Regions from separate parts of the Shewanella glacialimarina genome, predicted to be linked through region 2. Evidence: predicted binding sites of a transcription regulator. Region 2 holds the regulator's gene; each other region holds the start of a gene.
The links. Region 2 encodes LexA, which represses DNA repair genes until DNA is damaged. Its sites were predicted from a motif close to TACTGTATNNNNATACAGTA; they were not measured.

Region 1 (4,298 bases), 830 kb from region 2:
TTGTTTAAATACAGTGATGAATTAGCCCTAGAACTCGTTGATTTTACCGGTGGTTCATTACGTAATGCGATTCCGCGTGAAGCGAATATCAGCTTTATGTTACCTGCTGAAAATGTTGATGGGTTAAAAACGGCTATTAGCGCATTTCAGGCTGTGGTACGTGAAGAGTTAGCGATTGCCGACCCAAGCATGTTGTTAACCTTAGAAGCCATTGATGCACCAAGTAAAGTCATGGGCGAAGATGCGCAAAACAGCTTAATTGACTTACTACATGCCTGCCCGAATGGGGTAATACGTATGAGTGATGAAGTAGCTGGTGTAACTGAAACCTCATTAAATGTGGGTGTCATTAGCACTGAACAAGAAAGCATTGAAATTTTATGTTTAATTCGCTCGCTTATCGACTCAGGCCGTGATGAAGTGCAAGGCATGTTAAATGCACTGACCAATCTTGCCGGAGCCAGTATTGAGTTTAGCGGCGCTTACCCTGGTTGGAAGCCGGATAACAGCTCACCGGTTATGGCCATTGTGCGTGACACCTACAATGACATTTACCAAAAAGACCCAACCATTATGGTTATCCATGCAGGTCTTGAGTGTGGTTTATTTAAAGAGCCCTACCCAACTATGGACATGGTATCTATTGGCCCCACCATTCGTTATCCGCACAGTCCGGATGAAATGGTTAACATTGAAACCGTAGGCCAATACTGGCAGTTATTATTAGCCGTATTAGAACGTATTCCAGCTAAAGCTTAATGTAAGGCTAGGCTTAATGCGATGTAAGGCAAGGCTTTAAGGCTTTAAGGCTTTAAGCCATTCAGCATGGAAACTTAAAACTGTAAATCGAGTTGGGCAACCGACTCAGTTTGCAGTTTTTTTTCACCTGTTTCCGCCAACCCAACACTCACCCCAATTAATCTAATACCCCGTTCATTACTTCTGGTCAGTGCTTGTTGTAACAATTCATAAAACAGCTTTACCGATATTTCATCGCTGCGTTGCTCGATGGTGGTTTGTTTAAAATCGTTGAATTTGATCTTCACCACTTGCTTATTGATTAATCGATCTTTTGCGCTGCGGCTCACCCGACTATCAAGCTCTTGAATAAGTTGCGGTAATACTTGGTGGCATTGAGCTAAGGTAAAAATATCCTGGGCTAATGTTGTTTCAACGCCCACAGATTTACGCACTCGGTTATTGCTGATAGGCCTTGGATCGATGCCATTTGATCGTTCAATTAACACTGCGCCAAACTTACCAAAACTTTCCAGTAACTTTGCCTTAGGATACAGCTGCACATCGGCACAGGTTTCTAACCCTAATACCGACAATTTTTGCGCTGTGACTTTGCCAACGCCCGGAATTTTCTTTAACGGTAGGGTGCGTACAAATTCAGGAATTTCATCGGGGGTAATCACATATTGACCATTAGGTTTATTTAAATCTGAGGCAATTTTGGCTAAAAACTTAATCGGCGCGACGCCCGCTGATGCTGTTAATCCGGTTTCTAACTCGATATCTCGGCGAATAGCCTGGGCAATTAAGGTCGCGCTGCCGTGGTATTGCTGACAGTCACTGACATCGAGGAAGGCCTCATCTAATGACAGTGGCTCAATCACATCACTGTAGCGGTTAAATATCTGCCTTATTTGTTGTGAAACATCTTTATAAACCTGCATCCGCCCTGGCACCAAGACTAAATGAGGGCACAGCTTTAACGCTTGATAGCTCGACATAGCTGAGCGCACACCAAACTTACGTGCAGCATAGTTACAGGTACTGATGACGCCACGGCGATCACTACGTCCACCCACAGCAATAGCTTTATCGCGCAATTCAGGAAAATCACGCATCTCAACGGCGGCAAAATAGCAGTCCATGTCAACATGAATAATTTTGCGCATTACTTACGCCATCGGTATTGGGAAGATAACTCATGATACTGTATATAAAAACAGTATTCAATATATCTACTAACTTAGAAACATCACATATTCCACTTATATTAAGGCCAATGAAGGAGAATATAAGGTACTTAATGGCAATCTAGCACCCACTAACGCAAACTTTTTCCTCAAACTTAGCTCACTGTTCTATCCAATACTTAAATAATTAACAAATCAAAATCTAGTATATGCCACGCGCCAAACAGCCTGCATTATATACGCACTAAAAAATTTCACTTAATTTGAGAGTTTAGCGTCATGTATAAATAATGGTGGCCGACTGCAAAGACTACTTGGGGCAAACCTGTCGATTACTAGAAATTCGCCGAGTGTTTATCCAAAAAATAGTCATGTCTGGGGCACAAAATTAGTCACAGAGGCACTTAAACAGATAAAACTGGGCTTACCTATGGGCTTATTTTATCCTCTAATACAACTCAGTTTCGCAGTTATCCATGGTGACAATAAATTAATTGCTAATGCTTTAGCTTATTCTGCTATTCGTTACCATAATTACCCTGAGCTTTCATTGTCTGATACTGCAGAGCCTTTACTGTCAGATACCCTTGAGCCTGCCTTGTAAAAATATTAAGGCTTCATCAATGTGGGTTGATATAAATAAGCACATCCGTAAGGTAACGTTGGGCTTTCAACCCCTAGCGGTAGTTTACATATATTTGAGCAGCTCTGCGGCGACAGCACTATTCATCAACTAACCTTTAGTCATGGTTTTGTGACTAATGAGCAAAACCTAATAAATAAAATAGTTGAAATTTCACAAATGGCTATTCGTTTATATCTAGCTGAACCGGCACTGACGACCTTACATGCTGTTACTGCTTGTCAAGCTCTTGAAGACCTGAATTACGTTTTGATACGGATATAAAATCATCAACAACTTATAGCAAACTTTGGTCGTTTTATTGGATTTGGTTAACAGGGTTATATCTGAAAAAGGGCTTTCCTGCGAGTTTGCCTAGCGTTAAGGGCAACAATATTTCTTTTGATAGCTGAGAAGTCATGGCTGAAAATGCGCGGAATAGCACTGAAGTTTATCTCATTAAAATGGTTTATAGCTGTAAGTGGTTATATGAAAACATCGAACATAATGAGCTTTATCGTATTGCTGTCATCATCATGCTTAAAGAACAAAATGCCCACCCAACAATAATCAGATGAACACGAGATAAGAGTCTATAAGCCATGTAGGGATCCTTTAATAATTACCTTGTTCTCGTTAAAGGAATTAGAGCTGATGACTATTAAGAATATGGCACAAGAATATACTTCGGTAGCAAAGTGGATCCCCAGACTTACAACACTATTTTTCAGCTAGCTAATGTTTTATCTATTACAAACATTGGTTTATCGAACATGAATCATCATTTTTTTTAGTGAGACCGCACGTTAAAGAAAACAACCCTTGATAAGTAAAATTAGAATCAACTAGATATAAACAACAACTAGTAAAAGGAAGCAACAATGACTAACCCTATAATTGCAGCTATAGCACCCAAAAAAGTGAGTCTTAATAAGGGGGAAGAATATTATTTCTGTGCCTGTGGGCGTTCCAATAACCAGCCTTTTTGCGACGGCTCTCATGCCGGAACTGACTTTACACCCAAACCCTTTACCGCCCAAGAAAGCGGAGATGCCTATTTATGCCAATGTAAACATACCACCAATAGCCCTTTTTGTGATGGCAGTCATAAACAATTTGATAAAGAGCAGGTTGGCAAAGAAGGACCGGGGGTTCAAATTCAAGTGACTAATGTAAGTAATATTCCTAACGTTATCGCAACCAAGGAAGAGCCCACTGTAGAATTTATTCATCAATTGGCACGAGAAGGTTTATCGAAGATGGGACATCATGGTCCCATGACATCCATGGGGGTGCCACGTTATCAACTACCACACTGGGATGATCTACAGATCATGGTTGCACAGATGGCAAACAAACCGCTTATGGAAAATGTGGCTGTAAATACTGAACTAGTCATAGGTCCTATGGCCAAAAGGCCGCTTAAGCTCAATATCCCACTGTTTGTATCTGATATGAGTTTTGGGGCTCTATCTGAAGAAGCAAAAATTGCTTTAGCAACAGGAGCCGAACTTGCGGGAACAGGTATTTGCTCAGGAGAAGGTGGGATGTTACCTGAAGAGCAGGCCGCGAACTCAAAATATTTTTACGAGCTGGCAAGTGCGGGGTTTGGGTATGACGAGTCAAAACTCAAAAATGTTCAGGCGTTCCATTTTAAAGGCGGGCAAGGCGCAAAAACAGGAACAGGTGGCCATTTACCCGGTAACAAAAATATAGGTAGAATTTCTGAAGTTCGCGGCATTGGGGAA
Region 2 (4,298 bases):
AAATTCTCCTCAACCATTTGATCAAGCACTAAATCAACATAAGCGGGAAGATCAGCAATACCCATAAATAATTCTGCTTTCATCAGCGGGTAAAAGTCCTCAACCACTGCCAGAATTTGTTCACGGTTACACTCTTCATAGCGCACTAAACAACTGGCAATTAATGAAGGAATAATCATGATATGAATAATATTATTACGATAATAACTCAAGGTAATAGCATGGTTAGGGTCAATTGCGACAATGTCCCCGAGAGGGTCTTTTTCTAAGGTAAATTTATTGAGTGATAAGCAATGCTTAACAATGGATGGACCATCACCTTCTGCAACCGATGCATAGTCGGAATAAGGAGCTTGCTTTAACAGTTTTAAATAGAAATTTAGCTGACGCTCAAGCTGATGACGTTCTAACGCATTTTGCTCTGAGGCCAGTAATACTAAACTGGTTAACGTGACTGAACTTGCTGCAGCGGCACCATTTATGTTGGTCATCACTTGATTGGCTAGAAGATTAACTGCTGGCGTAACCCATGATGGTTTCTGGTCAGGATCTTTGGCAATTTCTTCACGCCAATCGGGAGATTGCTGTTTCAAAAAGTTTTGTAAATTGATTGGCTCGCCAAAGTTTACGTAACCCTGGCCAAAATTACCCAGCTTACGAATAGCACCAAATACCTGCCAAAGTGATTCCTTCTCTTTTTTCTTACCACTTAATTCTTTATGGTAAGTAGCCACTTCCATCACATGGTCATAACCAAGATAAACAGGCACTAACGTCACTGGACGTTCAATACCACGCAGTACACTATTAATTGTCATGGCTAACATACCGGTTTTAGGCGCAAGCAATCTGCCAGTACGTGAACGGCCGCCTTCGGTAAAGTATTCAACAGCGTAGCCCTTAGCAAACAGTTGATCTAAATACTCACGAAAAATTGCGGTATACAGTTTGTTGCCATTAAAACTACGGCGAATGAAAAATGCACCACCACGACGGAACATTGGGCCTGCAGGCCAGAAGTTTAAGTTGATACCGGCGGCAATGTGCGGCGGCACCATACCTTGGTAATACAAAATATAAGACAGCAGTAAATAGTCCATGTGACTGCGATGACAAGGCACATATACAATTTCATGACCGTCATGATGCAGTTGACGCACTTGCTCAGCGCCTTTGATGTTAATACCACTGTATAGCTTATTCCATAACCAGGTGAGAAAACGCTCGGCAATTCGTACTAAACTGTCTGAATAGTCGGCCGCGATTTCGTCCAGATACTCAATCGCAGTTTCACGCGCTTTTTCTTTGGAAATCTTCTTATTTGTCGCTTCTTCTTCAATGGCCTTATTGATCGATTCAGACTTTAATAACGAAGCAAACAGAGCTTGACGGTTAGGCAGTTGTGGTCCAGTCATTACTTTACGTTGACGGCGAAAATGTACCCGAGCCACCCGAATTAACTTATGAGCAATCGCCTCATCAGTACCATGTTCATCGGCTAAATAGCGTAATGACATTGCGTTAGAGAACTGCACAAAACTATGGCGACCTAGAAATAGAATCATTAACCATTTACGTAACCAGGTTGGATTCTCACGTTCAAGCACAGCAGCTTTCATCGTGTCATCTTCTTTGCCTGGAGTACGGCCCCAGTAAAGACTTACTGGCACAAGTTGAATATCTAATTCAGGCTGCTGACGGTGGAGCGCTAATAAACTGGTAAAACAGTTTAAAAACTTCTCACCACCCTCACGCTTACCAATAATAGGCTTTCGCCCCTCTAAACAAACAACTCGTGGCACTTTCATACCATCAAGTTGTAATGGCGCATAAGGACTTGGTAAGCCTAAACCTTGGGTCATTTCGCTTAATGCTGCAGTGTCACTTATCGACTCTGTCTTCATGACATAAACAATGGGCTTGTCTGGATCGAAGTTTAGATCTGCAAATGGGTCATGTGGCACAACTATCGTTTGCACCATCAGCTTTTGCACCCTACGCAGCAGTCTAAGCATGATTGAATCTGGTTTTGACATAATAATATTCGCAATAAAGCCCTTTTAATATGGGCACATAGGATACCAGAAACTGGTTACCTTTCACTATATGCTGTACACATCAAGCAAAGCTTTTAAATTCAATAACAAATAAATTAAAGCATGCAATTGATACATATAATAAAAAAACTATTTAAGATAATAAAATTAAAAAATAATTGGTGAATACTTGCGCAAACCAAAACACTGTATATAATGACAGTTACTGTATAGAAAGACAGGAAACAACATGAGACCCTTAACACCACGCCAAGCTGAAATTTTAGAGCTTATTAAAAACAATATCTCTGAAACTGGTATGCCGCCTACTCGTGCAGAAATCGCCACACGCCTAGGTTTCAAAAGCGCAAATGCTGCAGAAGAGCATTTAAAAGCCTTGGCTAAGAAAGGGTTTATTGAAATCATGCCCGGCACATCCCGTGGAATACGATTAACCCAAGAAGATGAACCCGAAGAAACAGGTTTACCTTTAATTGGACAAGTCGCCGCAGGTGAACCTATTTTAGCGCAAGAGCATGTTGAACAATATTATCAAGTTGACCCCAATATGTTTAAACCCGCCGCAAACTTCTTATTAAGAGTGCGTGGTGACAGCATGAAAAACATCGGTATTCTAGAGGGTGATTTACTCGCCGTACATAAAATACAGCAAGCCAGAAATGGCCAGGTAGTTGTTGCTCGTGTTGAAGATGACGTGACAGTGAAACGTTTTGAGAAAAAAGGCAATGTCGTATATTTGCACGCTGAAAATGAAGCGTATGCACCTATAGAAGTAGACTTAAGTTACCAAAGCCTGACTATTGAAGGGCTTGCAGTTGGTGTAATTCGTAATGGAGAATGGTTATGAACAAACTAATGGGTACATCCCCGCGTCATCCTGGTTTATGGGTAGATATACCAACTGCAGATATTAATTTAGCGCAGCCTATCACCACACTCCAAACCGAAACCAATGGTAAAGTGGAACTCGGTCAATATGCTAGCCAGTTGGCACTACTAAGCCAGCAAGGTCGATGGATTGTGCTAATTAACCCCGCCAATATCAATTACAAACAGATGTTAGCTAGTGCCGGGGTAAGAATGGACCGCGTATTGTTAGTACATGCAAAGGATGAAATTGAAACACTTTGGGCGATGGAAAAAGCATTAACCAGTGGCACATCCAGTGCGGTAATTTCATGGACTCAACCATTAGATGCACGCGATAGCCGCCGATTAGAGTTAGTGGCCAAAAGTGCCCGCGCATTAGGTGTAGTAATTGAGGATGTAAGCACTCACTTAGGCACTAATTTGGCAACCAAAGCAATTATTTCAAATCAAAATAATGCTGTTAAAACAATTAATTTCACTTCATTTCATTAGTACTAAACGCCGTGTTTACTGAGCCCTGTCTATGTACAGGGCTTTTTTATGCAAACTTTCAGCTAATTAGCTATAAAAGTGATCTTGATCAATGTTTAATCTACAAGTAATGTGTTTAACAGGGTTGAAACATTTTTAACCTAATTGAAACGCTACAGTCTAGATTTTATCTGACAGATAAAAGCGTCAAATCAGAATTGATAGGTTCAGTTGTAGGTATCAGCGTGGTGCACATAAATATAAATCCGTAAGCCTTACACGCTTACAACCACCAAGGTACTTTGAGGTCATCAAGCTTTTTTGGGAACCGAAGAGTTTACATAGAGCAGAGACTTACTGTGTGACTCTTCTTTGTAGTTGCTATTCGCAATTGGCAGAGGAGAAGTCTTGTGAAGCAATGGTTGTATTGTGTAATGGCGGTGTTAATGGCACCTCCACTTGGGGCAAACGAAATGCCCCTCAACATGACAAAGGGTGTAACGAATATCAGTGGCCAGGTTTATGACCTCCATATGATCATTCTTTATATTTGCTGTGCTATTGGTGTTGTGGTGTTTGGGATCATGATTTATTCAATGATCTATCATCGTAAATCCAAAGGCGCGGTCGCGGCAAATTTTCATGAAAGTACCAAAGTAGAAATTGCTTGGACCGTGATCCCATTCGTTATTTTAATTGGTATGGCCATTCCAGCCACTAAAACCCTTATCGCTATGGAAGATCCGTCTGACGCGGACTTAACCATTAAGATCACTGGTTCGCAGTGGAAATGGCATTACAGTTATTTTAATGAAGATGTCGAGTTCTATAGCATTTTATCCACTCCTCGCACCCAAATTGACGGTGATGAAACAAAAAGCGCAACCTACTTATTAGAAG
Region 3 (4,298 bases), 990 kb from region 2:
ATTGTTGATAATAGTTAATATCAGATAAAGGGTAGGGATTACTCAGCATTTCAATCATCACAGCTTTTACAAATAAATATTCTGCTGCAAATACTCTTTGAATACTTTCCTCTGACAGTTTACTGCTAAGTTTCCACGCTGCAGGGTAAGTGCCATTAAGAGGTGCTTCTGCTGCAAGTATTTTCACTCCCCAGGCTAGGTTTTTTTGCATTTTACTGCCCGCTAAAGAGAAGGTTGCAAGGTCGCTTGATGAATGAAAAATATTGTTCCAAAATCGATAATCAGCATCAATAAAGTCATTAATAAAACTAGGGCTGCCAGTGCGTGAACTCAATAAAGCATTTAGCTCAGCAAGCATCTGAATATTAGATAAGTTAGTGAAATTAATTTGTGGTCTATCTGCTGAGTTATCTAGACTTTCATGCCACAAAGGCAACGTAATAATCTGTTGATATTGATTAATTAAATCAACATAACTTGTCAGCATAAACTTAATATCTACTAAGTTACCCGCTATAAAATTATGACAATTTTCAATTAATTCTTTATGGCAGGTTTGTTGATATTGTTGCAGCAATAAGTGCTGCACATCTGACAAAGGAAGGATTGAAGGGGCTTGCTGTGTACCTACTATCTGCTGCGCTAATACAAAAGCGTTCTGACTTTCATTAACCGTTTCAAGTTGAGCCCACTTTTCTAGTTGTTGAGTATTCACCGATAAGTAGCGGTCTTCAATATTAATATAAACTAAAACAGCAAAGATAAGAGCCAGCAAAAATGTCATTGAAGCTACACTATAAATGGCTATTTTAAGTATCGACTTAAGCATTATTGCCCTTGATTTTATTATACTTTTAATTCAGTGCCTATTGCGTTGATCATTACAGTGAATTTAAGGGAAGACCATATTAGTGGTATTTCCCTCTTTATTGCAATAGCTCTCTGGCATTCGCTAGGGTGTTTTCAGTGATAATATCGCCACCTAATAAACGGGCTAATTCGTTTATTCGCTGCTCTTTATCTAAAATCTGCATTGTCGTTTCAGTTTGTCCACCTTTGTTGAACTTGTTGACGAACATATGTTGATGGCCATTACCAGCCACTTGCGGTAAATGGGTAACACAAAAAACTTGAGTTGAATCCCCTAGGCTTCTTAGCATTCTGCCAACAACTGCCGCCGTTGGTCCTGAAATACCCACATCGACTTCGTCAAATATCAATGTGGGCGTAGAAACTTTTTTAGCGGTAATAACTTGTATGCCTAAGCCTATGCGCGATAGCTCACCACCAGAAGCTACTTTAGCAATGGGTTGTAATGGCTGTCCTGGGTTGGTGCTAACTAAAAACTCCACTTGGTCACAACCCAAACTATTACTCATCTCAGGATTAAAGTTTACCGAAATATTAAATTGGCCTTTTGGCATGTTTAATTCATGGATTGAACGAGTGACTAATTTATCTAACTCTTTAGCATAGCGAGCCCGGCTTTGGCTGAGTTTTTGGGCATGGGTTAAATAGGCCTCACGGCTGAAAGCTAAAGCCTGTTTAATCTCATCTAATTTAGTTTCATCATCAGACAACCCAACCAGTTCAGCTTTAAGCTGTGCATGATGGGCTGATAAGTCTTCTGCACTGACATGATGCTTACGTGAAAGTTGCATTGCAGTGGTTAAACGCCTATCTAAATAGGTAAAGTGTTCAGGATCTAATTCTAAACGGCTAAGGTAGTCTTCTATTTCAACTGTGCTTTCTTGTATCTGAATTAATGCTTCATTAAGCATACTGGCTACAGGGGATAACTTTTCATCCACGCTTTGTAAATTATCTGCTAAATGAATCACTTTATTTAGCAGTGATTCTATGTTGAATTCTTCACCTTCAGTTAGTAGATCTAAACTGGCCTGACAGGTTTCAATCAGTTCTGTGCCATTAGCAAGGCGCTTATGTTCTTGTTCTATTTCAACAAACTCACCGTCAGCTAAATTAAACTCATCTAACTCTTCGACTTGATATTGGAGTAACTGTTTACGGGATATACGCTCATGTTGCGCATGTTCAAGCATTTTAAGCTCATTTTCGATCTGCTTATTACGTTGATAACTGGCATGTACAGTGTCAATTAACAGCTTATGGTTGGCATAGCTGTCTAGCAGCGTAAGTTGATGCTCACTTTTTAGCATTGCGTGGTGAGCATGCTGACCATGAATACCAATCAGTAATTGGCCAATACCTTTAAGTTGGGCGACAGGCACTGGGTTACCATTAATATATGCGCGCGAGCGCCCATCACTGTTAATGGTGCGGCGTAAAATGCAGTCATCTTCATTATCTAGGTCATTATCTTCTAACCAGCGCTTAGCTTGTGGCACATCATGTAATGTGAAGCGGGCACTGACTTCGGTTTTATTGGCTCCAGGCCTCACCGTATTGGCATCACTGCGGTTACCTAGACATAAACCAAGCGCATCAATAGCAATAGATTTACCCGCACCTGTCTCACCCGTTATGGTGGTCATACCGGCTTTAAAATCTAATTCTAAAAAACGTACAATAGCAAAATTGTTGATGCTGAGTTGGCAAAGCATAATGAATTCCTGTCAATGAAACTATCAAACCACTGTATTGATAAACAGTATATACTGATTTTTTATACAGTAAAGTAGTAGCCAGAAAATTATCTTTGCTTGTTTGTTAGACTATGTGAGTGTGTTAATTAACCATAAGATTTTAATAGTGTTTCTATTATAGGTAAGCTAACAAAGGTAATTAATGTGCCATATAGAATACCTTGTGCGCTGCTATTAGCATTTATTTGGTATCGATCAGCCAATAAATAGACACTTGCTGCCGTTGGCAAGGCTGCTAACAGCACTCCCATTGTCAGTAGTTCATGCTCTACGCTAAAGAGTTTGAGTAATCCGAAGGCAATAAAGGGCTGAATAATTAATTTGAGTAAGTTGATGAAACTTATTTCTGTAATTAGGCTAAGGCTGAACATCTTTGCCAAAGATTGATGCTGAAACGCTTTAGCAAGTACCATTCCTATGGCAAATAGTGCACAAGGGCTAGAGGTACTACCTATTTGGTGCAGCACCAATGATAGGCTTTCAGGTAAGGTGATATGCAATGCCGATAAGCTGATACCTATCATGCTGCCTAGCACTATCGGATTTTTATATAATGCATTCGCCATAATGACGATAGCATGATCCGCTGACTGTTTGTCACGGCTGGCAAGTTCGATAGAGACTAATGCAAAGGCAAACATGAACACCGACAGTAAGCTGGCTATAGCTGCCGCGACTAATGCGATTTTGTTACCTGGGAATAATAGGCTTAGTAATGGAATACCAATGAATGCTGTATTGCCAAAGGTGGCATTTAATGCTCGCATAGCTGCAATAGCTTGCTGTTTAGGTTTGCGCCATAAGGATACGGCTATTACGAGTGCATAGGTGATGATCATAGCCAAGCTAAATCCACCAATAAATCCCCATTGAATAATATCTTCAATGCGCGTTTCAGCGAGCACAATCAATAAAATTGCTGGAAAGGCAATGTAGTAAACAAATTGATTGAGGATAAGATTGGTATCTGCTGGTAGAAATCTTAATTTCTGAACAATACCGCCGAGTAACATAATAATAAACACAGCGATCAGCGGGGTAAGAATACTGGACATCCCTCGCAATTCCTTAGCAAAATGATAATAAGTCCACTTTACTTTGTTTTAATACGATGATGCAATTAGGCTAAAGTTAAACGCGTGTTTATTTATTCAATTTTAGGTTTAATGTTACTGACGAGCTTAAATTTACTCATAATAGTGCGATAAAAGCCTGAATAATATCAGGCTTTCGAATATTTTTTAGTGATATTAGGTTAGTACTAGAGGCTAATGCCAATATTAGATGCACCAGCTTCGATAATATCTTTACGTAAGCCTTTAACTAAGTCTGGATGAATATCTGGGTTCGCTTCAATAATATCTAATAGCATATTTTGTAGCTCTTTTTCTTCTAGCATCACAGGATGGGCAAAAACATAATCATCTAATGCTTCATCCATTAAGTCATCATCACTAAGGGCTTCAATATAGTTCGCCACAGTGCTGGAAGAAAGTTTGCTGATATTGATAATGTCATCTTCAATTTTATCCGCAATAGCACTCATTAAGGTTGAGATTGCTACCACAGCATCCATAGCAGGATAAACACCATAAGCTTCAAAATTGCTTGGGTCAGGGGTGTTTTCTTCTAATTTTTGTAAGTGAACATCTACATTGTATTTGTTTTTCT

Region 1: a site for LexA is predicted at 1,944-1,963, ahead of dinB (DNA polymerase IV). Genes of this name have one in related genera too.
Region 3: a site for LexA is predicted at 2,616-2,635, ahead of recN (DNA repair protein RecN). Genes of this name have one in related genera too.

What each region holds. Positions count from the first base shown of each region.
Region 1 covers NZ_CP041216.1:3,385,654-3,389,951, forward strand. Annotated here, with positions in the region: gene FJ709_RS14830 (aminoacyl-histidine dipeptidase) at 1-759, shown strand, start outside; gene dinB (DNA polymerase IV) at 834-1,907, opposite strand; gene FJ709_RS14840 (hypothetical protein) at 2,359-2,532, shown strand; gene FJ709_RS14845 (glutamate synthase-related protein) at 3,432-4,298, shown strand, end outside.
Region 2 covers NZ_CP041216.1:4,213,956-4,218,253, forward strand. Annotated here, with positions in the region: gene plsB (glycerol-3-phosphate 1-O-acyltransferase PlsB) at 1-2,036, opposite strand, end outside; gene lexA (transcriptional repressor LexA) at 2,287-2,904, shown strand; gene FJ709_RS18435 (cell division inhibitor SulA) at 2,901-3,419, shown strand; gene coxB (cytochrome c oxidase subunit II) at 3,809-4,298, shown strand, end outside.
Region 3 covers NZ_CP041216.1:3,226,079-3,230,376, reverse strand. Annotated here, with positions in the region: gene FJ709_RS14135 (hypothetical protein) at 1-829, opposite strand, end outside; gene recN (DNA repair protein RecN) at 927-2,585, opposite strand; gene FJ709_RS14125 (AEC family transporter) at 2,714-3,682, opposite strand; gene FJ709_RS14120 (YjaG family protein) at 3,889-4,298, opposite strand, start outside.